DNA from 2 places in the Oceanimonas sp. GK1 genome. Region 1 is predicted to be linked to the other one. Evidence: predicted binding sites of a transcription regulator. Region 1 holds the regulator's gene; the other holds the start of a gene.
What was found. Region 1 encodes NrdR, which represses ribonucleotide reductase genes. Its sites were predicted from a motif close to CACNNTATANNGTG; they were not measured.

Region 1 (14,610 bases):
GTTCGGCCTTGTCCATGACCGCCAGGGTATTGATGCGATCGCACAGGGCCTGGCCGTCCGCCATGTCCACCAGGTTGCCGGCCATCACCCGGTAGTGGCCGTCTTCCCCGCTGGCCACCACCACGGTGGCGGAGCCGTCCCGCTCACCATACCCCATGAGGGAGGCGTAATGACGAATGTTCTGGGTCAGCTCAATGTAAACACCGAACACGTCCATGGCGGCGCCGGGCTGGGCGTTATCGGCCTGCAGGTAGTTGCGCAGCGCCTTGCCGATCTCCTCGATCAAGCTGCGGGAAATGGGGCCGTTGAAACACAGCAGAATACGGTTTTGATTAAACTGCTCGCGTATCGACAGCAGGTCTATGCCTTGCATCGGTTGCTCCTTGTCGCTCGGCGTCCATGCGAAACGCCAGCAGGGTAATGTCATCCCGTTGGGCGTGATCGCCACGGTATTGATCCAGTGCTTCTTTCAGGGCCTCGGCCTGTTCCGCCAGCGGCAGCCCGGCGTGGGTGCGCAACAACTCCCGGAACCGGCTGCCGCCCAGACCAAAGCCCTTGGCGCCGCCGGCCTGATCCAGGTAGCCGTCTGTGCTCAGGTAATATACCTGATCGTGATGCACCGGCAGCACCCGATCTTCAAAGATCCCCGGCCGCCGGTCCAGCAGGCTGCGGCGCTGCCCCCTGTGCTCTTCCACGGTATCCCCGTCGCTGCAATAGAGGGACATCTTGGCGCCGGCAAACACCAGCCGCTGCGCCACCGGATCCAGGTATGCCAGACCGGCGTCCATGGTGGTGGCCAGCCCCCGGGGCAGCTCGCAGTCCTGCAGCATGCCGCGCAGGGTCTGATCCGCCAGTTGCAGAATGGCGGCCGGCGAGTCCATGCCGTGCTCGCGCACCGCGTGATCCAGGGCCGCCCGGGCCAGCATGGTCATCAGCGCCCCGGCTACGCCATGACCGGCGCAGTCCACCACCCCCACCAGAAAGCGTCCCTGCTCACCGGGCTGAAACAGGTAGAAATCGCCGCCCACCACATCCCGCGGATGCCACAGCACAAAATGATGCTCGCCCAGTACCCGGGTCAGTTGCCGGTCGGGCAAAATGGCTTTCTGGATAAGGCTGGCGTAATCAATGGAGTCGTTGATCTGCTGGTGCGCCTGGCGCATTTGCCGGTTGGCCTGCTCCAGCGCCTGGGTGCGGCTTTGCACCTTTTGCTCCAGCTCCTCGGTGTGGCTGCGCACCTTGTCCACCATGACGCCAAAGGCCCGGCTCAAGTCACCGATTTCATCGCCGGAGGGCGCCGGCAGCGACACCTCGTAGCTGCCATCGGCAATGGCGGTGGCTGAGCCCTGCAACCGGCGCAGGGGGCGCAGCACGGTGCGTTCCACGCCATAGGCGAGCCCCAGCAGCAGCACCGCCAGCATCAGCACCAGGCCGAGCAGGGCGGCCTTGACCAGGCCCGGATCCAGCACCTGGGCCAGCCCCAGATCCATGACGGTGGCGAGGTACCAGTCGAGCTCGGGAATGTAACTGATGGCCAGCAACTGGCGCCGCCCCTCCAGGGTAAACCAGTCCATGGCCACCCCACTGGGGGTGCTGTTGGCTTGCGCCAGCAAGGCCGTCAGCCGTTCACGTTCGCCGGCCGTGTCCAGCCGGTCGTGCAGGGTGGTTCCCTCTCCGTTCATGCCCGCTGCCGAGCCCAGGGCAATCAGGCTGGCGTCGGCGTGGGCCTGAAAGCGTCCGTCCCGGTCGAGGATCATGGGCATCACGCCCGCTTTATCAATGGCGATAAAATCGTTGATAAAGCGGGTCAGATCAATGCCGGTGCCGGCCAGCCCCAGGGCCTTGCCCTGCTCTTCCACCCGCACGTTGATCCACACCCGGGTGGTGCCAAGGCGGCTGTCGTGGTTGACATTAATATTCAGCCGCTCGCCCGCGCGCATCAGGTTGAAGAACCATTGATCATCGGCGCTGCGTGCATCCAGCCGGTAGCTCGGCCGCCCATCAAAGGGCTGTTCGGGGGCACGGTAGTAATAATTGAGGGAGTCGGCACTGACCATAAACCAAGAATGGCTGCTGAAGTCGGCGGCAAAGCCTTCCGCTTCCCGCGCAAACAGGCGGCCATCCCTTTCGCCGGCCAGCCACTGACGGGTCAGTACCGAGTTGGCAAAACGCTCGGCCAGGGCCAGCTCACGGGTAAGGGGGACCAGCAGTTGCTGGTGATTGAGGCGGGTAAAGTTGTCGGCGTAGGCCCGGCCAAAGTGCTCCTGCACCCCGGCCAGCAACTGCCAGCCGATGCCGGCCGCCGGAACAAAGGCCAGCACACAGGCCAGCAACAAAGCCCAGATGGATTTTGCCCGAAGTCCCTTTCCCCAGATGGCCATGCCTGCCTTCGTCGTGAAATTGATACGATTGAGGCCGGTATTGTTGACTTTTTTTCGGTCAAACTCAATCGGGAAGGCGTATTTAAAATGTGTGTCAAAAGGGGAAAGCGAAGGGGTAACAGGGTAGATCCGCAGAATGGACCCCCGCCTTCGCGGGGGTAACGAGTCTGCTTACTCGGTGACGTACTCCACCACTTCCAGGCCAAAGCCGGACAGGGCATGGTAACGCTTGGGGGAGCTCAGCAGGCGCATCTTGCCCACGCCCATGGCGCGCAAAATCTGCGAGCCCACGCCCACCCGGCGGGAGGTACCCTGGCGCTTGGCCGCCTCGGGCCGCTCGCCCTTGTCGGCGGCTTCAAACATGCGCACCACCGACAGCAGATGGTCGGGGGTTTCCTCCTTGCCGAGGATCACCAGCACGCCGCCCTCGTCGGCGATGCGCGCCATCGACTTGTCCAGCGGCCAGCTGCGGCTGGCATGGCGGTCGGTCATCAGCACATCGGTGAGCATGTCGTGAATATGCACCCGCACCAGCGCCGGCTGGTCGGCCTTGATCTCGCCCTTGCGCAGGGCAAAGTGCACCTGGTTGTCGATGGTGTCGCGAAAGGTCACCAGTTCGAACTCGCCGTGCTCGGTGGGCAGTTTACAGCGGGCCACCTGCTCGATGGTGGTTTCGTTCTGGTTGCGGTACTCGATGAGATCGGCGATGGTGCCCAGCTTGATGCCGTGCTGCTCGGCGAACTTTTCCAGATCCGGACGGCGGGCCATGGTGCCGTCTTCGTTAAGGATTTCCACGATCACCGCCGACGGCTCCAGCCCCGCCAGCCGGGCCAGGTCACAGCCCGCCTCAGTATGGCCGGCGCGGGTCAGCACACCGCCGTTCTGGGCCTTGAGCGGAAAGATATGGCCGGGCTGCACCAGATCGGCGGGCTTGGCATCCTTGGCCACGGCGGCCTGCACGGTACGGGCCCGATCGGCGGCGGAAATACCGGTGGTCACCCCTTCCGCGGCCTCGATGGACACGGTAAAGGCGGTGGAGAACTGCTCGGTGTTGCGGCTCACCATCTGGGGAATGTCGAGCTGGCGGCAGCGGGCCTCGGTCAGGGTCAGACAAATCAGGCCCCGACCGTATTTGGCCATAAAATTGATGTCTTCCGGGCGCACGTGCTCGGCGGCCATGATCAGATCGCCTTCGTTTTCCCGGTCTTCGTCATCCATCAGAATGACCATTTTGCCCTGACGAATATCGTCGATGATTTCCTGGGTACTGCTTAAGGCCATGATGTTCCCCTTGGTTGATTCGGTTAGCCGCTATTTCACAAAACCGCTGGCGGCCAGGGTCGCCAGGGTCAGTCCGCTTGACGCTTCACTCTGGCCGCCGCTCAGCAGGCGTTCCAGATAGCGGGCGATAATGTCTACCTCCAGGTTGACGCTGCGGCCAACCTGCCAGTCATTCAGTGTGGTGTTATCCAATGTATGGGGCACCAGCGTCAATTTAAAGGCCGCGCCCGCCACCGCGTTCACGGTCAGGCTAATGCCGTCCACGGTGATGGAGCCCTTTTCGGCAATATAACGGGAAAGTTCTGCCGGGGCGTCGATCCACAGCTCAATGGCAAACCCTACCTTGGCCTTTTTGCTGATGCGCCCCACGCCGTCCACATGGCCGGACACCAGATGGCCGCCGAGACGGGTGGTGGGCAACAGCGCCTTTTCCAGGTTCACCGCCTGCCCGGACTGGTAATCCGCAAAGCCGGTGCGATTAAGGGTTTCAATTGACACGTCTGCGCAGTAGTAATCCTTGCCCAGCGCCGTGACCGTAAGACACACGCCGTTGGTGGCGATGGAGTCGCCCAGCGCCACATCGGACAGGTCCAATGTCGGGCAGTGAATGCGGATCACCGAGGAGGCGCCCTTGCGTTCAATGGCGGCCAGGGTGCCGGTGGCTTCAACAATACCGGTAAACATCAGTCGGTTACCCTTGCAATCAGTTTGAGATCGCCGCCCACAAAGCGGCAGTCCTGCCAGGCCAGCCGGGGCGGCTGACTCATGGCGGTAAATTCCGGCAGCGCCAGCAGGCCCCGGGCCGGGTTGCCCATCAGCATGGGGGCCTGATAGAGCACCAGCTCGTTGATAAGTCCGGCCGCAACCAGGGCGCCCCCCAGGGTGGCCCCCGCCTCTACCCAGAGGTGATTGAGCTGACGCCGGCCCAGCTCATCCAGCAGCAGGGCCAGATCCAGCTTGCCATGAGAGGTTAGCGGCAATACGCACTCTTCCACCTCGTCGCCAAAGCCGCCGGTAACCTGGCCGCGCAGCAATAAAATGGGGCCGGGCTGCGCAAACAGCCGCAGCCCTGAGTGCAGCCGGTTTTGGGTGTCGATCACAATGCGCAGGGGCTGGCGCAGTTCCTGCTCGGCATAGGCATGGCGCAGCGAGGCGGGCAGCTCGGCCCAGCGTACATTGAGGGCGGCGTTGTCCATCAGCACGGTGTCGGCGCCGGAGAGCAGGGCGCAGCTTTGCGCCCGATGGCGCTGTACGTCGCGCCGGGCGGCGGGGCCGGTGATCCACTGGCTTTCGCCGTTGGCCAGCGCGGTACGGCCATCCAGGCTGGCGGCCAGCTTGAGCGTCACAAAGGGCCGGCCGGTACGCATGCGGTGCAGAAACCCCACATTCACCGCCTCCGCCGCCTCGCTCATCAGTCCGGCCTCGGCCTGAATGCCTGCCTCACGCAGCATGGCCAGGCCGCGGCCCGCCACCCGGGGGTTGGGATCCACCATGGCGGCCACCACCCGGGTCACGCCGGCGTCAATCAGCCCCTGGGCGCAGGGCGGCGTACGGCCATGGTGAGAGCAGGGCTCCAGGGTCACGTAGGCGGTGGCGCCCTGAGCGGCGGCGCCGGCTTCGCGCAGGGCAAACACCTCGGCGTGAGGGCCGCCGGCGCGCTGGTGAAAGCCCTCGCCCACCAGGTTGCCATCCTTAACCACCACACAGCCCACCGCCGGATTGGGGCTGGTGGTAAAACGGCCGCGACGGGCCAGCTCAAGCGCCCTGGCCATCCAGCGCGCATCGTCTTTTGTGAACACTTATTGCTCCAGGCGGGCTATCTCTTCGCCAAACTGGCGCAGATCTTCAAAACAACGGTATACGGACGCGAAGCGAATGTAGGCCACCTTGTCGAGCTGCTTGAGCTCTTCCATCACCAGGTTGCCCACCAGCTCTGAAGGCACCTCCCGCTCGCCGGTGGCGCGCAGCCGGGATTTGATGCGGCTGATGGCCTGCTCAATGGCCTCGGTGCTGACCGGCCGCTTTTCCAGCGCCCGCTGCATGCCCGCTTCCAGCTTGTCTTCGTTGAAGGGCTCGCGAATACCGCTGGTCTTGATGATGCGCGGCATCACCAGCTCGGCGGTTTCAAAGGTGGTAAAACGCTCCCGGCAGGCATTGCACTCCCGCCGCCGGCGCACCTGCAGGCCATCCCCCACCAGACGGGAGTCGATCACCTTGGTTTCGGTTGCGTTACAAAAGGGGCAGTGCATGGTGCCTCCGCGGGGCCTGTTAACCGGCTGTTAGTGTAAAGAAGCGGGCTGTGGATTTAAAGCGGGGAGTTAAATACAGGGACTCGGGATTGGGGACTCGGGACTGGATAGAGCGCCTGCGGCGCTAATGCAGGCTGGCAGCCTGCGCTCCACAGAAGCATGCCGCCTTTGGAGCGCGGGCAGCCTTGCCCGCATATTGCCGCGCAGCGGCAACCTCGATGCCCGGTTAATAACCGGCAATAAAAAAGGGACCGGAAACACCAGTCCCCAGTCCCTGTTCACCCATCCCGTTAACGCTTACGCGTAAACCGGGTGGCGACGACAGATGTCCAGCACCTGCTCTTTCACGCGAGCAATGGTGGCGTCGTCGTTGATGTTGCTCAGCACATCGCAGATCCAGCCGGCCAGCTGGCGCACTTCGGCTTCACGGAAACCGCGACGGGTCACCGCCGGGGTACCGATACGGATACCGGAAGTCACGAACGGCGAGCGCGGATCGTTGGGCACGGCGTTCTTGTTCACGGTGATGAAAGCACGACCCAGGGCGGCGTCGGCTTCCTTACCGGTGATGTCCTTGTCGATCAGATCCAGCAGGAACAGGTGGTTGTGAGTACCACCGGAAACCACTTTAAAGCCACGCTTCTGGAACTCGTCGGCCATGGCCTGGGCGTTTTTCACCACCTGAGCCTGATATTCCTTGAACTCGGGCTCCAGGGCTTCCTTGAAGGCCACGGCCTTGCCGGCGATGACGTGCATCAGCGGGCCACCCTGACCACCCGGGAACACGGCGGAGTTCAGTTTCTTTTCCAGCTCTTCGTTGTTGGCGGCAGACAGAATGATGCCGCCACGGGGACCGGCCAGGGTCTTGTGGGTGGTGGAGGTCACCACGTGGGCGTGGGGCAGCGGGTTGGGGTATACACCGGCGGCGATAAGGCCAGCCACGTGGGCCATGTCGACCATGAACCAGGCGCCTACCTTGTCGGCGATTTCGCGCATGCGGGCCCAGTCCACGATGCCGGAGAAGGCGGAGAAGCCGCCGATGATCATCTTCGGCTTGTGCTCAACGGCCAGACGCTCCATTTCTTCATAATCGATCACGCCCTCATCGTTGATGCCGTAGGGCACGATGTTGTACAGGCGGCCGGAGAAGTTGGCGGGAGAGCCATGAGTCAGGTGACCACCGTGGGCCAGGTTCATGCCCATCACGGTGTCGCCGGGCTTGACCAGGGCCAGGAAGACGGCAGAGTTGGCCTGAGAGCCGGAGTGCGGCTGCACGTTGGCCCAGGTGGCGCCAAACAGCTCTTTAACGCGCTCAATGGCCAGCTCTTCCACCACGTCGACGTATTCACAGCCGCCGTAGAAACGCTTGCCCGGGTAACCTTCGGCGTATTTGTTGGTCAGCTGGGAACCCTGAGCCTGCATCACCCGCGGGCTGGTGTAGTTTTCGGAAGCGATCAGCTCAATGTGCTCTTCCTGGCGCACGGTTTCATCGCTGATGGCCTGCCACAGCTGGGGATCATAGTCGGCGATATTCATCTCACGCTTTAACATCCGTCTCTCCTGACTCATGGGGGATTGTCACTGAAAGCCAGAGTGTACCCCCAAGCGGCAGCCTGGCCTAGCCCCGAAGCCCGGCTAAACACGTTTTTTTTACTTTAATGTTGAAAAGTTCACAAAAAGTTGAAAACCCATTAACACAAGCCCCCTTTCTCCCCCGAGCATGAAGTTGACCGGCAAACCCGATAGAATGGGGTTTCAATTCACTGCCCGACGAGGGCCGACCATTTAAAGTGAAAGGGGATTATGCAAGCGTTCAGAGTCACTTCCCAGCGCCGAGCCGAGCTGTATCACTGGTTTACCGCCCTCTTTGCCGCCCCCCTGAGCGAAGACGATCTTAACGAATTCGGCGGTTACGACATGCACCGCTTTCTCGACAGCCTGGCCACCCTGGATCCGCTGACCGAGGCTGCCGAGGCCTTTCGTCGCCAGGCGGAGCTGGCGCTGCAACTGAGCCAGCCCCAGGCCGGCCTGGCACAACGGTGGCAGGCCCTGACGGCGGCGCCGTCGCTGCTCAACATCACCAGCCTGACCGAGCCCGACCAGGAGGCCCTGCTGCTGATGACGGTGTTGCTCAAGCAGCACGGCACCCAGTTGAACGACGACGACCCGCTGCATGTGTGCAATCAGCTGGAAATGATGGGCACCCTGGCCCTGGCCGCCGCCGACAGCGATGATGAGGCGCGCGCCCGATTGCTCGACCAGCAGCGGGAGCTGGCCAACACTCAGCTCATCGACTGGCTGCCGGCCTTTGCAGAACGCTGTGGCGAGCGGGACGGGCAAGGCTTTTATGCCGCTGCCGCCCATCTGCTGCAGGCGGTGTTTATCATGGATCTGCACTACCTCAACAACGTGGCGGAATAGGCCAGCCCATGCGTTACAGCAAGCACAAAAAATCCGAGGCCTCGCCCGAAACCCAGGCCGAAGCCGAGCGGGTGGCCAAAGCCACCCAGCGCCCGGGCCAGACCAAGGAGCAGACCCGGCTCATTGCTCAGGGCATTCAGAAGGGCATAGAAGAATACAAGAAGCAGCAAAAGGCCAGGGCCCGCGCCGCCGACAAGGCCCGCCGGCAGCAACAACGCCAGCAGGACACCGGCACCGATGCCGCCCCGGAGCCGGCATCGGCACCGGCCCCGTCGGTCCGCGCCGGCCTGCTGCCCTGGGCCCTGCTGGGGCTGAGCTGGGCCAGCTTCTTTCTATACTTGTGGCTGACCCGCCACGGCTGAACCACGACTGCTGACCCCTTACCGCTGACCAAGGAGAGCCCATGTCACTGCCCCTGCCCCCCGAGCCGCATACCTCAGCAGGTGCCGAACGCCGGCTGGGGGTGGAGCTGGAGCTGAGCGGCCTGTCCCTGCCGCAACTGGTGGCCCTGGTGGCCGACACCCTGGAAGGCGAGCGCCGGCCGGTGTCCGAATACGAGTTCGAGATTGCCACGCCCCTGGGGGATTTTCGCGCCGAGCTCGACTTTGACTACCTCAAGCAACTGGCCCGGGCCCAGCGCCGGCACCCGCCCGGCGAGCTGGAGCAGGCCGCCACCGAGTTGCTGGGCAGCCTGGCACGGCAACTGGTGCCGCTGGAGCTGGTGTGCCCGCCCCTGCCCCTGTCCCGGCTCGATGAGCTCAACCGCCTGTTTGAACAGCTGCGCCAACACGGCGCCCATGGCACCCGCCACGCCCTGTATTATGCCTTTGGCCTGCACCTCAACCCCGAGCTGCCAGATACCGGCATTGCCACTCTGCTGCGCTACTTTCGCGCCTACCTGTGCCTGCACGACTGGCTGACGGAGCACGAAGACATCGTCACCGCCCGCAAAATTTCCCCCTATATTCGCGCTTTTCCCAAGGACTATGTGCGACTGGTGCTGAACCCCCGCTACCGGCCCGACATGGCCGGCTTTACCGCCGACTACCTGGCCTGGAACCCGACCCGCAACCGGGCCATGGACTTGCTGCCCCTGCTGGCCTGGCACGACGAGTCCAAAGTGCAGGCGGTGGTACAGGACGACAAGGTCCACAAGCGCCCCACCCTGCACTACCGGCTGCCCAACTCCGATATCGACAACCCGGCGTGGTCCCTGCGCCACGCCTGGACCGGCTGGCTGCAGGTGGAACGGCTGGCCAGTAACGAGCAGCGCCTGGCCGGGGCCTGCCGGGCCTATCTGACACACCTGGATCAACTGACCCCCGACTTTATCGATCCCTGGAGCCTGAAGGTACGCCCATGGCTGCGCTGATCGGCGTGACCGGCCCCAACAGCCGGCTGCCCCTGGCCTGGTGGGCCAGCCGCCTGGCCCTGCATCTCGCCGGCGGCCGGGGCCTGCACCTGACCCCGGCCAACATGCACCGGCACCGGCGCGACCAGCTGCAAGGCTTAATCATCGGCGGCGGCGACGACATCGACGCCGCATTGTACGGCCACGACACCGGGCGGGCGCCGGCGGATCCGGAGCGGGATGCCTTTGAGATAGAGCTGATTGAGCACGCCCTCGACACCAGCCTGCCCCTGCTCGGCATCTGCCGGGGCGCTCAGCTTATCAACGTGGTGCTGGGCGGCTCGCTGCACGCCGATATTCGCCCGCAGCGACTGCATACCTCCAACCGGCGCACGCCGCTGCCGCGCAAGACCGCCATTGGCTGTGGCAACGGCCGACTCAGCCACATTATGCAACAGCCCCGCTGGCGCATTAACAGCCTGCATCATCAGGCGGTGGACCGCCTCGGCGGCGGCCTGGCGGTGGTGGCCCGGGATCTGGACGGCTTTGTGCAGGCCATTGAAAGCACCACGGATCACTATCTGCTGGGAGTGCAGTGGCACCCGGAATACCTGCCCTACCTGTCCTGTCAGCGACGGCTGTTTCAACACCTGGTGCAGGCCGCCGAACAGAGCTGGCCCGAGGCCCTCTATGACTGATTACCTGCTGGTGTTTGGCAGCAGCCTGCTGGCGGCCACCATAGCCCCCTTTTATTCGGAAGTGGTGCTGGCGGCGGTGCTCACCCGCCAGCCCGACGCCGCCCTGCTGCTGTGGGCTCTGGCCAGCATCGGCAATACCCTTGGCTCCATGGTCAACTGGGGGCTGGGCAAATACCTGCTGCACTACCGCCACAAACGCTGGTTTCCGGTGAACGACAAGCAGCTCGACCGGGCCCAGCGCTGGTTTCAGCGCTTTGGGGTATGGTCGCTGCTGCTGGCCTGGGCGCCGGTGGGCGGCGATGCCCTGACCTTTATCGCCGGCATCATGCGGGTACCGCTGGCACTGTTTACCCTGCTGGTGTTTATCGGCAAGGCGCTGCGCTACGCCGTGGTTCTCTGGTTCGCCGACACCCTGCTGCTATAGTTTCGCCTGCGACCAAAGTCGGCTGGCAAAAGCCGGTACCACTGTAATACTGGGCGGATAACGGCAAGGAGGCCTTATGCAGGATCAGTTCAATTTCGATCATCCGCCCTTTAATACCCTGACCCTGGACCAGCGCCAGGATCTGCTCGACCAGACCGACATCGCCTATTTTGCCCGGGGGGAAACCATTCTGGAGCCCGGGCAGCTGCTCGACTGCCTTTACATCATTCTCAAGGGCGTGGTGGAAGAGCGCCACAAGGAGCGGGGCGAGGTGTTCGCCCAGTACACCACTGACGACTTGTTCGACCTTCGCGGCCAGTTCGACGGTGAATGCCGCCACGGCTATGTGGCGCTGGAAGAAACCCTGTGCTTTGTGCTGCCGACCCAGGCCTTTCTCACCCTGATGACCGACAATCCGGACTTTGCCGCCTGGTTTCAGCAGGATCTTCAGGGCCGGCAACAAACCGCGGCGCCCCGCAAGAACCTGTCGGAGTTCATTCTTACCCGTATCGACAACAGCAACATACAGCCGGCCATGGTGATCGACGGCCAGACCTCGATTTTTCAGGCCACCCAGCTGCTCAAAACCCATCACCTGGAGTCGCTGATCGTGGCCCACGACGGCAGCTTTGGCATGCTCACCGGCACCGATCTGCTTTACGGCGCCGTACTCGACGCACTGCCCGCCGGCGAGCCGGTGCATGTGCTGGCCAGCTTCAACCTGGTGTCGGTGCAAAAGGGCGACTTTCTGTTCAATGCCCTGATGCTGATGGTGCAGAAAAAAATTGAGCGGGTGGCGGTGATGGAAGGTGAGCAGCTGGCAGGCATTCTCGAGATGACCCAGCTGCTCAGCCAGTTTTCCACCCACTCCCAGGTGCTGGGGCTGCGCATACTGCGGGCCGGCAACATCGACGAGCTGGCCGAGGCCGCTGCCACTCTCGGCATGCTGGTGGAAAACCTGCACAACAACGGCGTGCGCCTGCCCTTTATCATGAAGCTGCTGGCCAGCCTCAACAGCCAGCTGATGCGCAAGGCCTTTGCGTTCGCCTTTCCGCCCGAGCTGCACGACCGGCTGGCGCTGATGGTGCTGGGCAGCGAGGGCCGAGGCGAGCAGGTACTGAAAACCGATCAGGACAATGCCCTGATACTGGATCAGAATCTCAGCCCCGCCGAGGTGCTGCCCTACGCCGAGCAGTTCAGCCGTTATCTGGAGCGGCTCGGCTATCCGCCCTGCCCGGGTAAGGTGATGGTCAACAATCCCGACTGGGTAAAGCGCCTGGACGACTGGACCGCCTGCCTCGACCACTGGGTCAGCCGCAATACCCCGGACAGCCATATGCAACTGGCCATTATCGCCGATCCCCACTTTATTGCCGGGCGCGAGTCCCTGGTGCGGCGTTTTCAGAAGCACCTGCTGGCGGCGGTCAAGGGCCGGGATCTGCTGCTGAGCGAGTTCGCCGCTCAGGCGCTGCGCTTTCACACCCCGCTGACCTTTTTTGGGGACATCAAGCAGTCCGACAAGGGGCTCGACATCAAACGCGGCGGCATCTTTCCGGTGGTGCAGGGGGTGCGGGCCCTGGCCCTGGAGCAGGGGGTGTTTGAAACCAACACCCTGGAGCGCATTCGTCTGCTCACCGACCAGCACATTTTCGAACCGGAGCAGGCCGACAACCTGAGTGCGGCGCTGACCCTGTTCTGGCAACTGCGGCTGGAGCAGCAGCTGGCCCGGGGCGGCGACGGCCTCAGCCAGTTGCTGGATCCGGCCGCCCTGCCCCGGCACCAGCGGGATCTGCTGCGCCATGCCCTGCACGTGGTCAAGAAATTCAAGCAGAAACTGGAAGTGCACTTTCAGATCCGGGGATTGTAGGGTGCCGTCATGCTGGCGCAGGCCGGTGTCCGAGGCGGATTGCACCGTGGTCTGCAGAATGGATTCCGGGGCCTAGCCCGGAATGACCAACAGTCACAAAACGGAGTCAACATGCTGCCACTGAAGCGGTTGTGGCTGGCGCGCAAGTTCGCCGACAGCCCCTGGCGTCACCTGTTCGAGCCCTACCGGGGCGATGAGATCATCGCCATCGACACCGAAACCACCGGCCTGGATCCGCGCCGGGCCGATGTGCTGACCATTGCCGCCGTGCCCATTCGTGGCCGCCGGGTGCTCACCAGCCAGCGGCTGGAGCTGACCCTGGGCGCCAGCCCCAAGCTCACCGGCGACAGCATTCGCATTCACGGCCTGCGCCATCAGGATCTGGGGGAAGGATCCCCTACCCACGAGGCCTTGGGCCGGCTGCTGGGGTTTATTCAGAACCGGCCGCTGCTGGGCTATCACGTGCGCTTCGACATTGCCATTCTGAGCCGGCTGACCCGGGAGCAGTTCGGCTTTGAGCTGCCCAACCGCCACATTGAGCTGGCCCACCTCTACCGGCGGCGTCAGCTGCGGCAAAACCCCGAGATCGATCCCAACCTCGACTTCGAGCACATGGCCCGCCAGCTGAAGGTGCCCCTGCTGGCACGCCATACCGCCTTTGGCGATGCCCTGACCACGGCACTGATGTACCTGGCGCTGGCACCGGAACCCACTTTAAACCGTCGTTAACAGGAGGCTGGCAAGCGCCTCGCAAGACCGTATACTGGGCAGGGAAAGCATGATGCACCCAGCCCGGCGGGCTTTGGCTAGCCGAAAGTCTAATTGAGCGTAACGACCATCTGGGTCACCTTGTTAACCAATGGTTACAACCAAGGAGCGGAATAATGAGTGAAGTAAAGGTTCATCCGGTCAAGCCCGAAATTGCAAAGACCGCGTTGCTGGACGAGGCCGGCTATCAGGCCATGTATCAGCAATCCATTGACAACCCCGATGCCTTCTGGGGTGAGCAGGGCAAAATCGTTGACTGGATCAAACCCTACACCAAGGTCAAGAACACCTCCTACGATCCCGGCCACATCAGCATCAAGTGGTTTGAAGACGGCACCCTGAACCTGTCTGCCAACTGTATCGACCGTCATCTGGCCACCAAGGCCGATGAGGTCGCCATTATCTGGGAAGGCGACAGCCCCGAGGACGACAAGAAGGTCACCTACCGCGAGCTGCACGAGCAGGTGTGCCGCTTTGCCAACGTGCTGAAGGCCAAGGGCGTGCAGAAGGGCGACGTGGTCAGCATCTACATGCCCATGGTGGTGGAAGCGGCCGTGGCCATGCTGGCCTGTACCCGCATTGGCGCCGTGCATTCCGTGGTGTTTGGCGGCTTCTCTCCCGATGCGCTGGCCAGCCGTATTATCGATTCCAAGGCCAAGGTGGTGATCACCGCCGACGAGGGCCTGCGTGGCGGTCGCCGGGTGGCGCTCAAGGCCAACGTGGATGAAGCCCTGACCAACCCCGAGGTCACCACCATCAAGAGCGTGATCGTGTATCAGCGCACCGGTGGCAACATCGCCTGGCATGATCATCGTGATATCTGGTGGCACGAAGCCGTGGCCAAGGTCAGTACCGACTGCCCCCCGGCGGAAATGAACGCCGAAGATCCGTTGTTCATTCTGTACACCTCCGGCTCCACCGGCACCCCCAAGGGCGTGCTGCACACCACCGGTGGCTACCTGGTGTATGCCGCCATGACCTTCAAGTATGTCTTTGACTACCACCCGGGCGATGTGTACTGGTGTACCGCCGACGTGGGCTGGATCACCGGTCACAGCTACCTGATCTACGGCCCCCTGGCCAACGGTGCCACCACCCTGCTGTTTGAAGGCGTGCCCAACTATCCCAAGACCAACCGCATGGCCCAGGTGGTCGACAAGCACCAGGTCA
Region 2 (14,610 bases), 1.2 Mb from region 1:
CCGAGTATGGCTATCGTCAGGTGGTCAATCCCCATGTGCCCGGGTTGATTGACGAAATAGAAACCCTGCGCTGCCCGGGGCTGGAAGCCCAGACCTACTTGTCCCGCGAAGCGGCGCACCCCGACGGCATGCCGATTTATCTGCAACTGACCCGGCCCCATGCGGCGCTGCCCCCCTTTCTGCAGCCCGGCAGCCCGGGCCCCGGGCTGGCGGAGCAGCTGGGGCCGCCGGCGGAACGCAGGCCCGACCGCTGGCGCTATGCCTCACCGGACACCACGGAAACCGTCACCATCGAGTGGCGGGGCGGGCAGATCAGGCAGTTGCGGTGGGAATGGTATTTTGACTGAGCAGACCAACAAAAAGGGCGCCGATACGGCGCCCTGACAACGGAACCTCAGAACGGATCAGTCCTGGTGAGTGCGTTTGTCCCGTTTCTCCTGGCGTTTTTCCTTCAGGGTTTTCTGGGCTTTCTTTTTCACTTTTTCCTTGCTCATGATGTAGCTCCGGTTCTTGCTCGCCCGCAAAAAGGTGCCGTTTTCCCTTTGGCGGGCGCAAAACGTCGTGATGACGACAGCGTTACCTCATGGTCACGGCAAATGACTACTTCAAGGCGATGTCTCCTTTTATCAGCTGCCCTTCAGGCAAGACCAACAAAACCAGCCAAGGTGCAGACATGAACCTGCAAGTGTTTGCAACTAACTAAAAATACTGGAAAAAATGACTATAGCTACCCTAGCCAAGGGCAACCGGAAAAGCAAGCCGTCGCCTGCCCGGCAATGGTAGAATGCAGGCGGACTTTCGGGAGAGCAGAAAACATGATGAAAAGAATGATGATGAGCAGCTTGTGGGGGCTGTCGGCGCTGGCGGCTGCCGATACTATTTCTACCGCCCCGGTGGAGCTGAACATTGCCACCGGCACCGAGCCGGTGTGCTATTTCGAAGACAAACGCTATTCGAAAGGATCCGTCATCAACATGGGCGAGCAGTGGTTTGTGTGCGAGCGGGAAAAGTCGTTTGAGCAAAACGGCCGGTTGAGCTGGCATCCCTTTGAGCCGGCGGCAGACCAGCGCCGCGACTGACTCAGGCCTGTTGCTTCAGGGCCAGCAGGGGCACGTCGAGCTGCACGTCGCCCTCGGGGCGGCAGCAGCAGGGCAGGACTTCGCCGCTGGCCACAAAGGCCAGCGGGGGCTGCGGGTAGTGCACGGATCCGTTAACCAGGGTGGTACGGCAGGCGCCGCAGTAACCGCTGCGGCACTGGTATTCCACCGCGTGACCGGTGCGCTCCAGGCCGTCGAGCAGGGTTTCCCCTGCCCGCAGCTCAAAGCTCAGATCCCGGGTGCGGACGCGGCTCACAGCTCGAAATCACCCAGATCGTCGTGGCTCACCTGGGAGTCAATCTGGCCGACCAGGTAGGAGCTCACCTCCACTTCCTGGGGCGCCACCTGCACGTTGTCGGACGACAGCCAGGCATTGATCCAGGGAATGGGGTTTTGTTTGGCACCGGCAAAGGCCGGCTCCAGCCCCACCGCCTGCATGCGCAGGTTGGTGATGTATTCCACGTACTGACACAGAATGTCCCGGTTCAGGCCGATCATGGAGCCGTCCTTGAACAGGTATTCGGCCCATTCCTTTTCCTGAATGGCGGCGGCCTTGAACAGCTCAAAGCACTGTTGCTCGCATTCCTGGGCGATTTGCGCCATATCCGCATCGTCGTCGCCGCTGCGCAGAATGTTGAGCATGTGCTGGGTGCCGGTCAGGTGCAGGGCTTCGTCCCGGGCGATGAGCTTGATGATCTTGGCGTTGCCTTCCATCAGCTCGCGCTCGGCAAAGGCAAAGGAGCAGGCAAAGCTCACATAGAAACGAATGGCTTCCAGGGCGTTGACGCACATCAGGCACAGATACAGCTTTTTCTTCAGCTCATACAGGCTGACCTGCACGGTGCGGCCCTTGATCTCGTGCTCGCCTTCACCGTAGAGGTGATAGTAGCTGGTGTACTCGATCAGCTCATCGTAATAGTGGGCAATGTCCTTGGCGCGCTTTTGAATGTGCTCGTTGGCCACGATATCGTCGAACACCGTCGCCGGGTTGTTGACGATGTTGCGAATGATGTGGGTGTAGGAGCGGGAGTGAATGGTCTCGGAAAACGCCCAGGTTTCAATCCAGGTTTCCAGCTCGGGGATGGACACCAGCGGCAGCAGTGCCACGTTGGGGCTGCGGCCCTGAATGGAGTCGAGCAGGGTCTGGTACTTGAGGTTGCTGATGAAAATGTGCTTTTCGTGATCCGGCAGGGCTTGGTAGTCGATACGGTCCTGGGACACGTCCACTTCTTCCGGGCGCCAGAAAAAGGACAGCTGCTTTTCGATGAGCTTTTCAAAAATCTCGTATTTCTGCTGGTCGTAGCGGGCCACGTTCACCGGATTGCCGAGGAACATGGGCTCTTTCATGTGATCGTTCTGAACTTGACTGAAAGTGGTGTAAGACATTTTTCTCGTTCCGCAAAACAATGAGCGCAGTGCCGCTTTACCGCCTTGAGCGGGGTTAAGCGACGCTGCGCACGGCGGCGGGAAAAACCCGCCGCGGATTATTTCAGAGTGGCGCCTTAAATCTTGCAGGCGCCGCCGGCGCAGCCGTCATCTTCCTGCAGGTCGTTCTGGGCGTCTGCGGCCCCGTCACGGGTGTTGTGATAATACAGGGTCTTGAGACCGAACTTGTAGGCGGTCAGCAGGTCTTTCAGTAATTGTTTCATCGGCACCCGGCCGCCTTCAAAGCGGGCAGGATCGTAGTTGGTGTTGGCGGAAATGGCCTGATCCACGAACTTCTGCATCACGCCCACCAGTTGCAGGTAACCGTCGTTGGACGGCATCTGCCACAGCAGCTCGTACTGGCTCTTGAGGCGCTCGTACTCCGGCACCACCTGCTTGAGAATGCCGTCCTTGGAGGCCTTGACCGAGACCAGGCCCCGGGGCGGCTCGATGCCGTTGGTGGCGTTGGAGATCTGGCTGGAGGTCTCGGAGGGCATCAGCGCGGTCAGGGTACTGTTGCGCAGGCCGGTGGTCTTGATTTCTTCCCGCAGGGCTTCCCAGTTGAGGTGCAGCGGCTCCTGGCAGATGGCATCGAGATCCTTTTTATAGGTGTCGATGGGCAGAATGCCCTGAGCGTAGGTGGTCTCATTGAACGCCGGGCAGGGGCCGAATTCCCTGGCCAGCTGTACCGAGGCTTTCAGCAGATAGTACTGAATGGCTTCAAAGGTCTTGTGGGTCAGGCCGATGGCGCTGCCGTCGGAATATTTCACACCGTGCTTGGCCAGGTAGTAGGCGTAGTTGATCACGCCAATGCCCAGGGTACGGCGGTTCATGGAGCCTTTTTGAGCGGCCAGCAGCGGATAGTCCTGGTAGTCGAGCAGGGCATCGAGGGCGCGTACCGCCAGATCGGCCAGGCCTTCCAGGTCTTCCAGCTTGTCGATGGCGCCGAGGTTGAAGGCCGACAGGGTGCACAGGGCGATTTCGCCGTTCTCGTCGTTGATGTCCATCAGCGGCTTGGTGGGCAGGGCGATTTCCAGGCACAGGTTGCTCTGGCGCACCGGGGCGACCTTGGGGTCGAAGGGGCTGTGGGTGTTGCAGTGATCCACGTTCTGCACATAGATGCGACCGGTGCCGGCCCGCTCCTGCATCATCAGCGAGAACAGCTCCACCGCCTTGACGGTGCGCTTGCGAATGCTGTCGTCGGCCTCGTACTTGACGTACAGCTCCTCGAATTTCGCCTGATCCTCAAAGAAGGCATCGTACAGGCCGGGTACATCGGACGGGCTGAACAGGGTGATGTCGCCGCCCTTGATCAGGCGCTGGTACATCAGCCGGTTGATCTGCACGCCGTAGTCCATGTGCCGCACGCGGTTTTCTTCCACGCCCCGGTTGTTCTTGAGCACCAGCAAAGATTCCACTTCCAGGTGCCACATGGGGTAGAACAGGGTGGCGGCACCGCCGCGCACGCCGCCCTGGGAGCAGCATTTAACCGCGGTCTGAAAGTGCTTGTAGAAGGGAATACAGCCAGTGTGGAAGGCCTCGCCACCACGGATGGGGCTGCCGAGGGCGCGAATGCGGCCGGCGTTGATGCCGATGCCGGCACGCTGGGACACATAACGCACGATGGCGCCGGAAGTGGCGTTGATGGAATCCAGGCTGTCGCCGCACTCGATCAGCACGCAGGAGCTGAACTGGCGGGTGGGGGTGCGCACGCCGGACATGATGGGCGTGGGCAGGGAAATTTTGAAGGTGGACACGGCGTCGTAGAAACGGGTCACGTAGTCCAACCGGGTCTCTTTCGGATACTTGGAGAACAGGCAGGCAGCCACCAGCATGTACAGGAACTGGGGGCTTTCGTAAATGTCGCCGGTCACCCGGTTCTGTACCAGGTACTTGCCTTCGAGCTGCTTGATGGCGGCATAGGAGAAGTCCATGTCGCGCTCGTGGTGCAGGCGGCCGTTAAGCTCGTTGAGTTCGTCGCGGCTGTAGTCCGCCAGAATGTGCTGGTCGTACTTGCCCATCTCGGTCAGGCGCACCACGTGATCATAAAAGTGGGGCGGCTCGAATTCACCGTAGGCCTTCTTGCGCAGGTGGAACATGGCCAGGCGGGCGGCCAGATACTGGTAGTCCGGGGTCTGCTCGGAGATCAAATCCGCGGCGGCCTTGATGATGGTCTCGTGAATGTCTTCGGTGCGGATACCGTCATAAAACTGGATATGGGAGCGCAGCTCCACCTGGGACACGGAGACGTTGTCCAGGCCTTCGGCGGCCCAGGTGATCACCCGATGGATCTTGTCCAGATCGATGGGCTCCTTGGCGCCGGAGCGTTTGGTAACCAGCAGATGTTTATTCATGAGATGGACCTTCTCCCAGTGGTGTTGTGCCGCTCAAGCCCGTGCGCGACAACCACCCTATATAGTGTGGTTGCTGTGTGGCGTAAACACAACATCTAGTTGTCTTAGTTGGAATGGGCACAATATAGAGGGTTGATTGCCGATTCTCAACCCGCCCGGGATCTGGGCAGCTTGTGGATAATCTGTGTGAAGTGACCCGATGTTTGTGTTCACTAACTGCTGTGGCGTTGGCGCTCTGGCATTACCAAAACACTGGTTTTTTTGTGGCCGGCGAAAAACTTTTTTTGAAATATTTGGCTTGCAAAAAACGCCTGCTTGCGGATCCGCGGGATCTTTCAGCAGCCGGGGTCCAAGGCCCCTTTAAGCCAGTACGAAAGTGCTTCAACAGAGTCCATTACCCCTTTCGCCTGCCAGCGGTAGGGATCCTCGCCCGCCGACACATAGCCCCAGCCGGCGGCCAGGGTGCTCATGCCGGCGGCCAGGCCCGCTTCAATGTCGCGCCGGTGATCGCCCACGTACACGCAATGGCCGGCGGCCACCCCCAGTTGCTCCGCCGCATGCAGCAAGGGCGCCGGATGGGGCTTTTTAAAGGGCAGGGTGTCGGCACTGACGGTGACGCCGCAGCGGGCAAACAGCGGCAGGCCGGCCAGCAGCGGCTCGGTGAGCGCCGCCGGCTTGTTGGTGACCACGCCCCAGGGAATGTCGTTCTGGTTCAGCCAGTCCAGCAGCTCGGGCACACCGGCATAGGGCCGAGTGTGGTGGCACAGGTTCTGGCGATAAAAGCCCAGCATGCGGTCCCGCAATTGCTCGAGCCCGTGCTGTTCGATCAGGGCCGGCGGAATGCCGGCCCTGAGCAGGGCGTAGGAGCCGTCGGAGGTGGTGCAGGCCAGCACCTCGTCGGGCAGGGCGCTGAGCCCCAGCCCGGTGATCACAAAGTTGGCCGCCGCCCCCATGTCCCCGGCGGTGTCGAGCAGGGTGCCGTCGAGATCGAACAGGACCGCCTTGAGCATGGTTTACTCCGGTTTGATGGCGTGGATCATGTAATTGACGTCGGCGTCGCGGCTGAGGGCAAAGTCGCCGTGCAGCGGCCGGTACACCACGCCCTGAATGTCCTTGACCACCAGGCCGGCGGCTTCGATGAAGCGGCACAGCTCGGCGGGGCGAATAAACTTGCGGTGATCGTGGGTGCCCTTGGGCACCATTTTCAGCAGGTGCTCGGCGGCGGCGATCATCAGCAGCCAGGCCTTGGGATTGCGGTTGATGGTGGAAAACACCAGGTTGGCGCCGGGTTTGGCCAGTTGCGCGCAGGCCGCCACCACCGATGCCGGCTCGGGCACGTGCTCCAGCATTTCCATGCAGGTCACCAGGTCAAACTGCTCGGGGCGCTCCGCGGCCATCTGCTCGGCGGTGGCCTGGCGGTAATGGACGCTGACGCCGCTTTCCAGGGCATGCAGCCGGGCCACCGCCAGCGGCTCCTGGCCCATGTCAACACCGGTGACCTCGGCCCCTTCCCGGGCCAGGCTTTCGCTGAGAATGCCGCCGCCACAGCCGATGTCGATCACCTGCTTGCCAAACAGACCATTGGCCTTGTCGGCAATCCAGCCCAGGCGCAGCGGGTTGATGTCGTGCAGCGGCTTGAAGTCGCCGTCCATGTCCCACCAGCGTGAGGCCATGGCCTCGAACTTGTCGATTTCCTGTTGATCTACGTTCATGAAAAAGTTGCCTTAAGTGCCTGGCCGATTGAGGCGTCCATTATAACCAAGCGGCCCGGGGCCGCCAGCCCGCGAAAAACCGTCCAATTTGCGCCAGTGCCACCGGCCCGGTAACGAGACTTGCCGTAGCGGCTCCCGTCGGGCCGGAACTGTGGTAGAATGGCACGCTTTTTAAAGCCATATAATCAATAACCTGGGGACAAGGCTTGCTATGACCGATTTGGCCCGAGAAATCATGCCGATCAACATCGAGGAAGAGTTGAAGCGCTCCTATCTCGACTACGCCATGAGCGTGATCGTGGGGCGTGCCCTTCCTGATGTTCGAGACGGCCTGAAGCCGGTGCATCGCCGCGTGCTGTTCGCCATGAACGAACTCGGCAACGACTGGAACAAACCCTATAAAAAGTCGGCCCGTGTGGTGGGCGACGTAATAGGTAAATATCACCCCCACGGCGACAGCGCGGTATACGACACCATAGTGCGCATGGCTCAGGACTTCTCCATGCGCTACACCCTGGTCGACGGCCAGGGCAACTTCGGCTCGGTGGACGGCGACTCCGCCGCCGCCATGCGTTACACCGAAGTGCGCATGGACAAAATCGCCCACGAATTGCTGGCGGATCTGGACAAGGAAACCGTTGACTGGGTGCCCAACTACGACGGCACCGAGCTGATCCCGGCGGTGATGCCCACCAAGGTGCCCAACCTGCTGGTGAACGGCTCTTCCGGCATTGCCGTAGGCATGGCCACCAATATTCCGCCCCATAACCTCAACGAGGTGGTGGATGGCTGCCTGGCGCTGATCGACGACGAGCACATCAGTATCGATCAGCTGATTGAGCTGATCCCCGGCCCGGATTTTCCCACTGGCGGCATCATCAACGGCAAGTCGGGCATTTTCGACGCCTACCGCACCGGCCGTGGCAAGATCTACGTGCGTGCCCTGGCGGAGATTGAAACCGACGAGAAAACCGGCCGCGAGACCATCATCGTCTCCGAGCTGCCTTACCAGGTGAACAAGGCGCGGTTGATTGAAAAGATTGCCGAGCTGGTCAAAGAAAAACGGATTGAAGGCATTTCCGCCCTGCGTGACGAGTCCGACAAGGACGGTATGCGCATTGTGATTGAAGTGCGCCGGGGCGAGGTGGGCGAGGTGATCCTCAACAACCTGTACGCCCAGACCCAGATGCAGACCGTGTTCGGCATCAATATGGTGGCGCTGGACAACAATCAGCCGCGCACCTTCAACCTGAAGGACATGCTGGAGTGCTTTATTCAGCACCGGCGCGAAGTGGTCACCCGCCGCACCGTATTTGAACTGCGCAAGGCGCGGGACCGGGCTCATATCCTGGAAGGCCTGGCCATTGCTCTGGCCAACATCGATCCGGTGATTGAGCTTATTCGCCGCTCACCGACCCCGGCGGAAGCCAAGGCCGGGCTGCTGGCTCAGGGCTGGGAGCTGGGCAACGTGGCCAGCATGCTGGAGCGCGCCGGTGACGATGCCGCTCGTCCGGAATGGCTGGAGCCGGAATACGGCATTCGTGACGGCCAGTACTACCTGACCGAGCAGCAGGCCCAGGCCATTCTGGAACTGCGCCTGCACCGCCTGACAGGCCTGGAGCACGAAAAGATCCTGGAAGAGTACAAGGCGCTGCTGGATCAGATTGCCGAGTTGCTGCACATTCTCAACAGTACCACCCGCCTGATGGAAGTGATCCGCGAGGAGCTGGAAGCGATCAAGGAGCAGTTTGGCGACCAGCGCCGCACCGAGATCACCACTTCCAGCGCCGAGATCAACCTGGAAGACCTGATCACCCAGGAAGACGTGGTGGTGACCCTGTCCCACCAGGGTTACGTCAAGTACCAGCCGCTGACCGACTACGAGGCCCAGCGCCGGGGCGGCCGGGGCAAGTCGGCCACGCGGATGAAGGAAGAAGACTTCGTCGAGCGGCTGCTGGTGGCCAACACCCACGACACCATTCTGTGCTTCTCCACCGCCGGCAAGGTGTACTGGCTCAAGGTCTACCAGTTGCCGGAAGCCAGCCGCACCGCCCGTGGCCGGCCCATCGTCAACCTGCTGCCCCTGGGCGAGGACGAGCGCATCACCGCCATTCTGCCGGTGAAGGAATATGCCGACGACAAGGCGGTGTTCTTTGCCACCCGCCAGGGGACGGTCAAGAAAACCGAGCTGACCGCCTTCAGCCGGCCGCTGGCCTCGGGCATTCGCGCCATCAACCTCACCGAGGGCGATGAGCTGATCGGGGTGGACATCACCGACGGCGACAACGAGATCATGCTGTTCTCCGACGCCGGCAAGGTGGTGCGTTTCCACGAGGATCAGGTGCGGGCCATGGGCCGTACCGCCACCGGCGTGCGCGGCATTCGTCTGGGCGACGATGACAGTGTGGTATCGCTGATCGTACCGCGCGGCGAGGGTGCCATTCTGACCGCCACCGCCAACGGTTACGGCAAGCGCACTTCCCTTGAGGAATATCCCACCAAGAGCCGGGCCACCCTGGGCGTGGTCTCCATCAAGGTGAGCGATCGCAACGGTGCCGTGGTGGGGGCCATTCAGGTAGATGAAGCCAACGAGATCATGCTGATCACCAATGGCGGTACCCTGGTGCGCACCCGAGTGTCGGAAGTGAGCCTGATCAGCCGCAACACCGCCGGCGTGCGTTTGATCCGCACCGGAGAAGACGAACAGGTGGTGGGGCTGCAGCGCATTGAAGAGCCCGAAGACGACGATGAGCCGATCGAGGGCGAAGAGGGCCTGGCGTCCGGGAGCATCGATGATGCCTCCGCCCCGGCCATCGACGAGGAATAACACTGAGGCCTGCGGGCCTCTTTTTTGTAATTGAAGTCACATTTTTGCTTTGACTTGGCGCTTGCGCGCCGTGTAAAACGATGAAAGCACCGAGTTCACGGTGTTCCACATTAGCAGGTTAACTCAGGGAAAATGGAGAAGATGGTTTACAACTTCAGCGCAGGTCCGGCCATGCTGCCGGTGGAAGTGATGCAGCGGGCGCAGGCCGAGTTTCGCGACTTTAACGGGTTGGGCGTGTCGGTGATGGAGCTCAGCCATCGCGGTGCCGATTACATGGCGGTGGCGGCCCAGGCCGAGCGGGATCTGCGCGAGCTGATGCACATCCCCGACAATTACAAGGTGTTGTTCCTGCAGGGCGGTGGTCGCGGCCAGTTTGCCGCCGTGCCGCTGAACCTGATGGGCAAGAACGCCAGGGCCGATTACATCGTGACCGGTCAGTGGTCCCGCGCCGCCGTGGCCGAGGCCGAGAAGGTGGGCCAGGTACGGGTGCTGGACGGCTTTGAAGCCGGCGAAGAGCCGCGCAAACTGGCTACCAGCTGGGATCTGGATCCCTCCGCCGCCTACGTACATTACTGCCCGAACGAAACCGTGGAAGGCATTGAGTACGACTTTATTCCCGACACCGGCGACGTGCCCCTGGTGGCGGACATGTCCTCCACCATTCTTTCCCGCCCGGTGGACGTGAGCAAGTTCGGCATCATTTATGCCGGCGCCCAGAAGAACATCGGCCCCTCCGGCCTGGCGGTGGTGATCGTGCGCGACGATCTGCTCGACCAGGCCTGCGCCAATGTGCCGGCCATCATGGACTACGCCGCCATGGCCAAGGCCGATTCCATGCTCAATACGCCGCCCACTTACGCCTGGTATCTGGCCGGTCTGGTATTCCAGTGGCTGAAAGAAAAGGGTGGGGTAGAAGCCATCGGCAAGCAGAACCAGGCCAAGGCCGAGCTGCTTTACAGCTACGTGGACGGCAGTGATTTCTATGAGAACCGGGTGCACCCCAGTGCCCGTTCCTGGATGAACATTCCGTTTCAGCTGAAGGACGAGTCCCTCAACGACGCCTTCCTGAAGGAAGCCAAGGCCGCCGGTCTGCTGGCGCTCAAGGGCCACCGCATCGTGGGCGGCATGCGTGCCAGCGTGTACAACGCCATGCCCATTGAAGGGGTACAGGCGCTGGTCGACTTTATGGATGCGTTCGCCAAGCGGCACGCGAAATAAGCCTCAAGTCTTAAGTTGTCTTTAAGTCACGAATGGCTGTGAACTCGCCATGCGAAGCAGCAGCGCGGTTGCACTCCGCCGACACGCTTCAAGCCCCTCCATGGGGCGCTCGAAAATGCCATCCATGGCATTTTATGGTCGGCTTCGGCAATCCCCGCTGCTGCTTCGTGTATGTTGAGGATCGCCTGCCAGAGTCTGCCTGACGGCTCGGTATTGCGCGAGAAGGGCAAGGGGTATCTGTTTCGCCGTACCCTCTGCGCCAGGGATGGCGCAGTGGAGCCCACATGGATGTGTTTACGGCGTGTCGGCGAAACAGATACCCCTTGACCGACGAGCTTGCACGGCCATACAAACCACGACAGTCTGTGGGCTAAAGTCATCAGAATATATACAAGGAGCCATTGTGAGTATTGATTTTCTGGCCCTGGCCAACCCGGGCGTTCCGGGGCTGCATCCTTATCAGCCGGGCAAGCCGGTGGAAGAGCTGGAGCGGGAGCTCGGCATCAGTCACAGCGTCAAGCTGGCCTCCAACGAAAACCCGCTGGGGCCTGGCCCCAAGGCCATTGCCGCCATTCAGAAGGCGCTGCCGGAGCTGGCGCGCTATCCCGATGCCAACGGTTTTGCCTTGAAAACGGCGTTGGCCAACAAGCTTCAGGTGAATATCGATCAACTGATCCTGGGCAACGGCTCCAACGAGCTGATTGATCTCTTGTTCCACACCTTTGTGGGGCCAGAGCAGGAAGTGGTTTATTCCCAGTACACCTTTATCGTCTACGCCCTGGCCACCCAGGCTCATGGCGCCAAAGCGGTGGAAGTGCCGGCGGTTGACTGCGGCCACGATCTCGACGCCATGGCGGCGGCAATCACTCCCGCTACCCGGCTGGTGTGCATCACCAACCCCAACAACCCGACCGGCACCTTCCTCACCAAAGAGGAAGTAAAGGCCTTTATGGACCGCGTGCCGGAACAGGTGCTGGTGGTACTGGACGAGGCCTATACCGAGTACGTGGCCGAGGAAGAGCGCCTGCCGTCCATCGACTGGCTGAAGCAATACCCGAATCTTATCGTGTCGCGCACCTTCTCCAAGGCCTACGGCCTGGCGGGACTGCGGGTGGGTTACATGGTGTGCCATCCCGAGCTGGTATCGGTACTGAACCGAGTGCGCGAGCCGTTTAACTGCAACAGTCTGGCCCTGGTGGCGGCGGAAGCGGCGCTGGCCGATGAGGCTTATCTCGCCGAGGCGGTGGCCCTGAACAGCCAGGGCATGGCCATGTATGAAGCCTTCTTCAGGGAGCAGGGGCTGAGCTACATTCCCTCCAGGGGCAATTTCATTACCCTGGATCTGCAGCGCGACGCCGGCCCGGTCTATCAGGCATTGCTGCGGGAAGGGGTCATTGTGCGGCCCATCGCGGGCTACGGCCTGCCCACCTGCCTGCGCATCAGCATTGGCCTTGAAGCTGAAAACCGCCGCTGTATTGAGGCGTTGAAGACAGTGCTGGGTCGAGCCGCCTGATTGCTACTGCCGACCATCAACAGGGCAAGCCGCTTGCCCTGTTGATGAACCCCTGATAACGTCAGGGTAGCTTCGAACGTTTTATCCCATCTCCAGGAAGATTATGGAAAGCCTTAAACTATCTCCCATTGCCCGGGTGGAGGGCACGGTGAACCTGCCCGGCTCCAAGTCGGTGTCGAACCGGGCGCTGCTGCTGGCGGCCCTGGCTCAGGGCACCACGCGCCTGACCAACCTGCTCGACAGCGATGATATTCGTCACATGCTGGACGCCCTCAAGCAGCTGGGGGTGCAGTACGAGTTGTCGGACGACAAGACCGAGTGCGTGGTGCACGGTCTGGGCCGGGCGTTTAGCGCCGCCGAGCCGCTGTCGCTGTTTCTCGGCAATGCCGGCACCGCCATGCGTCCGCTGTGCGCCGCCCTGTGCCTGGGCACCGGCGAGTTTACCCTGACCGGTGAGCCGCGCATGTGGGAGCGCCCCATCGGTCACTTGGTGGATGCCCTGCGGGAAGCGGGGGCCGACATCAGCTATCTCAAGACCGACGGTTATCCGCCGGTGTTCATCAACGGCAAGGGCCTGTGGGGCGGCGATGTCCACATCGACGGTTCCGTTTCCAGCCAGTTCCTCACCGCCTTCCTGATGGCCGCCCCCATGGCCTCGGGCGATACCCGCATTCATATCAAGGGCGAACTGGTGTCCAAGCCCTACATCGATATCACCCTGCATATCATGAAACAGTTCGGGGTGGTGGTGGAGCACGACGATTACCAGACCTTTTACATCACCGGCAACCAGACCTATGTGTCGCCGGGGGCCTTTCTGGTGGAAGGGGATGCATCCTCCGCCTCCTATTTCCTGGCCGCCGGCGCCATCAAGGGCCGGGTGCGGGTCACCGGTATCGGGCGTGACAGCATTCAGGGCGACATTCGCTTTGCCGATGTGCTGGAAGCCATGGGCGCGAAGATCACCTGGGGGGATGACTTTATCGAGGCCGAGCATACGGGGCCGCTGAAGGCGGTAGACATGGACATGAACCACATTCCCGATGCGGCCATGACCATTGCCACCACCGCCTTGTTTGCCGAAGGCACCACCCGCATTCGCAACATCTACAACTGGCGGGTAAAGGAAACCGACCGGCTGTACGCCATGGCCACCGAGCTGAAAAAGCTGGGTGTCGAGGTGGAAGAAGGGGAAGACTACCTGGTGGTGACCCCGGCGCCGGTGCTGCAGGAGGCGGAAATCGCCACCTACAACGATCACCGCATCGCCATGTGTTTTTCACTGGTGGCGCTGAGCGATACCCCGGTGGTGATCCTGGATCCGGGCTGTACCTCCAAGACCTTTCCGGACTACTTCGACAAGCTGGCCAGCGTCAGCATAAGCGAATAAAGCCAAAAGCCCCGCCTTTGCGGGGCTTATCACGTCTTACGTCAGACGTATCAATGATGTTTCATTCTCTCCAGGGCTTCCCGCGCCTTGATGTCGGCGGCGTCCAGCTCGGCCAGTACTTTTTCAATGTCGTCCTGCTGCTGCTGCAGCACAATGCGTTTTTCCGCGATCATGGCGATCATGGAATGCAGCTGGGGGCGGGTGCTGTGCTCGGCGTCGTAAAGTTCAAACAGTTCGCGCATTTCCGCCAGGCTGAAACCGAGCCGTTTGCCGCGCAGGGTCAGGGTCAGGCGAATGCGGTCTTTGTGACTGTAAATGCGGCTGTTGCCCCTGCGTTTGGGCATCAGCAGGCCCAGCTCCTCGTAGTGGCGGAGGGTGCGCGGGGTCACATCAAACTCGTCGGCCAATTCGGATATGGTGTAGGTGACTTCCTTATTGGGCATCATGACAACTCCTGCGACAGCGGAAAAACAAGTTTGAGCGGCGAACCTTACACCCACGGCGGCGGGCTGTGAAGTCCGGCTTTGACTCACACCGGCTATTACGCCAAGATTGACTCTTTATCGCAACCGGCGGAGACGGCGTGTTTATTTTCAAGGTCAGGGACGGCGAAGGCGGTCAGGCGGAAATTCGCATTCAGGCGCTGGACTGGAGCGAGCAGGGCGAGGTCGGGTTCAGCGGCAACAGCGACGCCCTGGCGGTAACCCTGCTGTCGGGGTGCCGCAGCGGCCGGGGGCACTTTGAGCTGCTGTCGGGAGCCAAACCCATGGACGTGGAGCAGTGGCTGGAATACCTGCACGAGCAGGGCCGGTTGACGGAAGTGGACGTGGACATTTACAGCCCGCTCAATCAGGACTATGCCGGCCTGTGTGGCCTGGATGAAGAGCAGGTGCAGACCCTGCTGCAGCTCGTGTACAAGGTGGGTGGGTTTAACCGCCTGCAGATCCTGCGCTACCTCAAGCATCGTAAAAATCCGTCCACCATGTCTACCCGCTACAGCGCGGAAGAGCTCACCCGTTACCGCCATCTGGGTGAGCTTATCAACTATTTGATCAAGCTGAAATCGGCTTAAAC

Region 2: a site for NrdR is predicted at 4,930-4,943, ahead of nrdA (class 1a ribonucleoside-diphosphate reductase subunit alpha). Genes of this name have one in related genera too.

What each region holds. Positions count from the first base shown of each region.
Region 1 is NC_016745.1:1,234,486-1,249,095, reverse strand. It holds gene siaB (biofilm regulation protein kinase SiaB) at 1-373, opposite strand, end outside; gene siaA (biofilm regulation protein phosphatase SiaA) at 333-2,381, opposite strand; gene ribBA (bifunctional 3,4-dihydroxy-2-butanone-4-phosphate synthase/GTP cyclohydrolase II) at 2,553-3,662, opposite strand; gene GU3_RS06000 (riboflavin synthase) at 3,693-4,346, opposite strand; gene ribD (bifunctional diaminohydroxyphosphoribosylaminopyrimidine deaminase/5-amino-6-(5-phosphoribosylamino)uracil reductase RibD) at 4,346-5,461, opposite strand; gene nrdR (transcriptional regulator NrdR) at 5,462-5,911, opposite strand; gene glyA (serine hydroxymethyltransferase) at 6,209-7,462, opposite strand; gene GU3_RS05980 (molecular chaperone TorD family protein) at 7,715-8,332, shown strand; gene GU3_RS05975 (DUF2956 domain-containing protein) at 8,341-8,694, shown strand; gene GU3_RS05970 (amidoligase family protein) at 8,736-9,704, shown strand; gene GU3_RS05965 (gamma-glutamyl-gamma-aminobutyrate hydrolase family protein) at 9,692-10,381, shown strand; gene GU3_RS05960 (YqaA family protein) at 10,374-10,805, shown strand; gene GU3_RS05955 (putative nucleotidyltransferase substrate binding domain-containing protein) at 10,882-12,672, shown strand; gene GU3_RS05950 (3'-5' exonuclease) at 12,784-13,401, shown strand; gene acs (acetate--CoA ligase) at 13,557-14,610, shown strand, end outside.
Region 2 is NC_016745.1:2,446,395-2,461,004, reverse strand. It holds gene GU3_RS11660 (hypothetical protein) at 1-347, shown strand, start outside; gene GU3_RS11655 (DUF1496 domain-containing protein) at 816-1,079, shown strand; gene yfaE (class I ribonucleotide reductase maintenance protein YfaE) at 1,081-1,353, opposite strand; gene nrdB (class Ia ribonucleoside-diphosphate reductase subunit beta) at 1,350-2,483, opposite strand; gene nrdA (class 1a ribonucleoside-diphosphate reductase subunit alpha) at 2,600-4,876, opposite strand; gene GU3_RS11635 (HAD family hydrolase) at 5,212-5,886, opposite strand; gene ubiG (bifunctional 2-polyprenyl-6-hydroxyphenol methylase/3-demethylubiquinol 3-O-methyltransferase UbiG) at 5,890-6,588, opposite strand; gene gyrA (DNA topoisomerase (ATP-hydrolyzing) subunit A) at 6,800-9,415, shown strand; gene serC (3-phosphoserine/phosphohydroxythreonine transaminase) at 9,548-10,633, shown strand; gene hisC (histidinol-phosphate transaminase) at 11,037-12,146, shown strand; gene aroA (3-phosphoshikimate 1-carboxyvinyltransferase) at 12,250-13,536, shown strand; gene GU3_RS11605 (MerR family DNA-binding transcriptional regulator) at 13,587-13,982, opposite strand; gene GU3_RS11600 (hypothetical protein) at 14,120-14,608, shown strand; gene GU3_RS11595 (EAL domain-containing protein) at 14,605-14,610, opposite strand, start outside.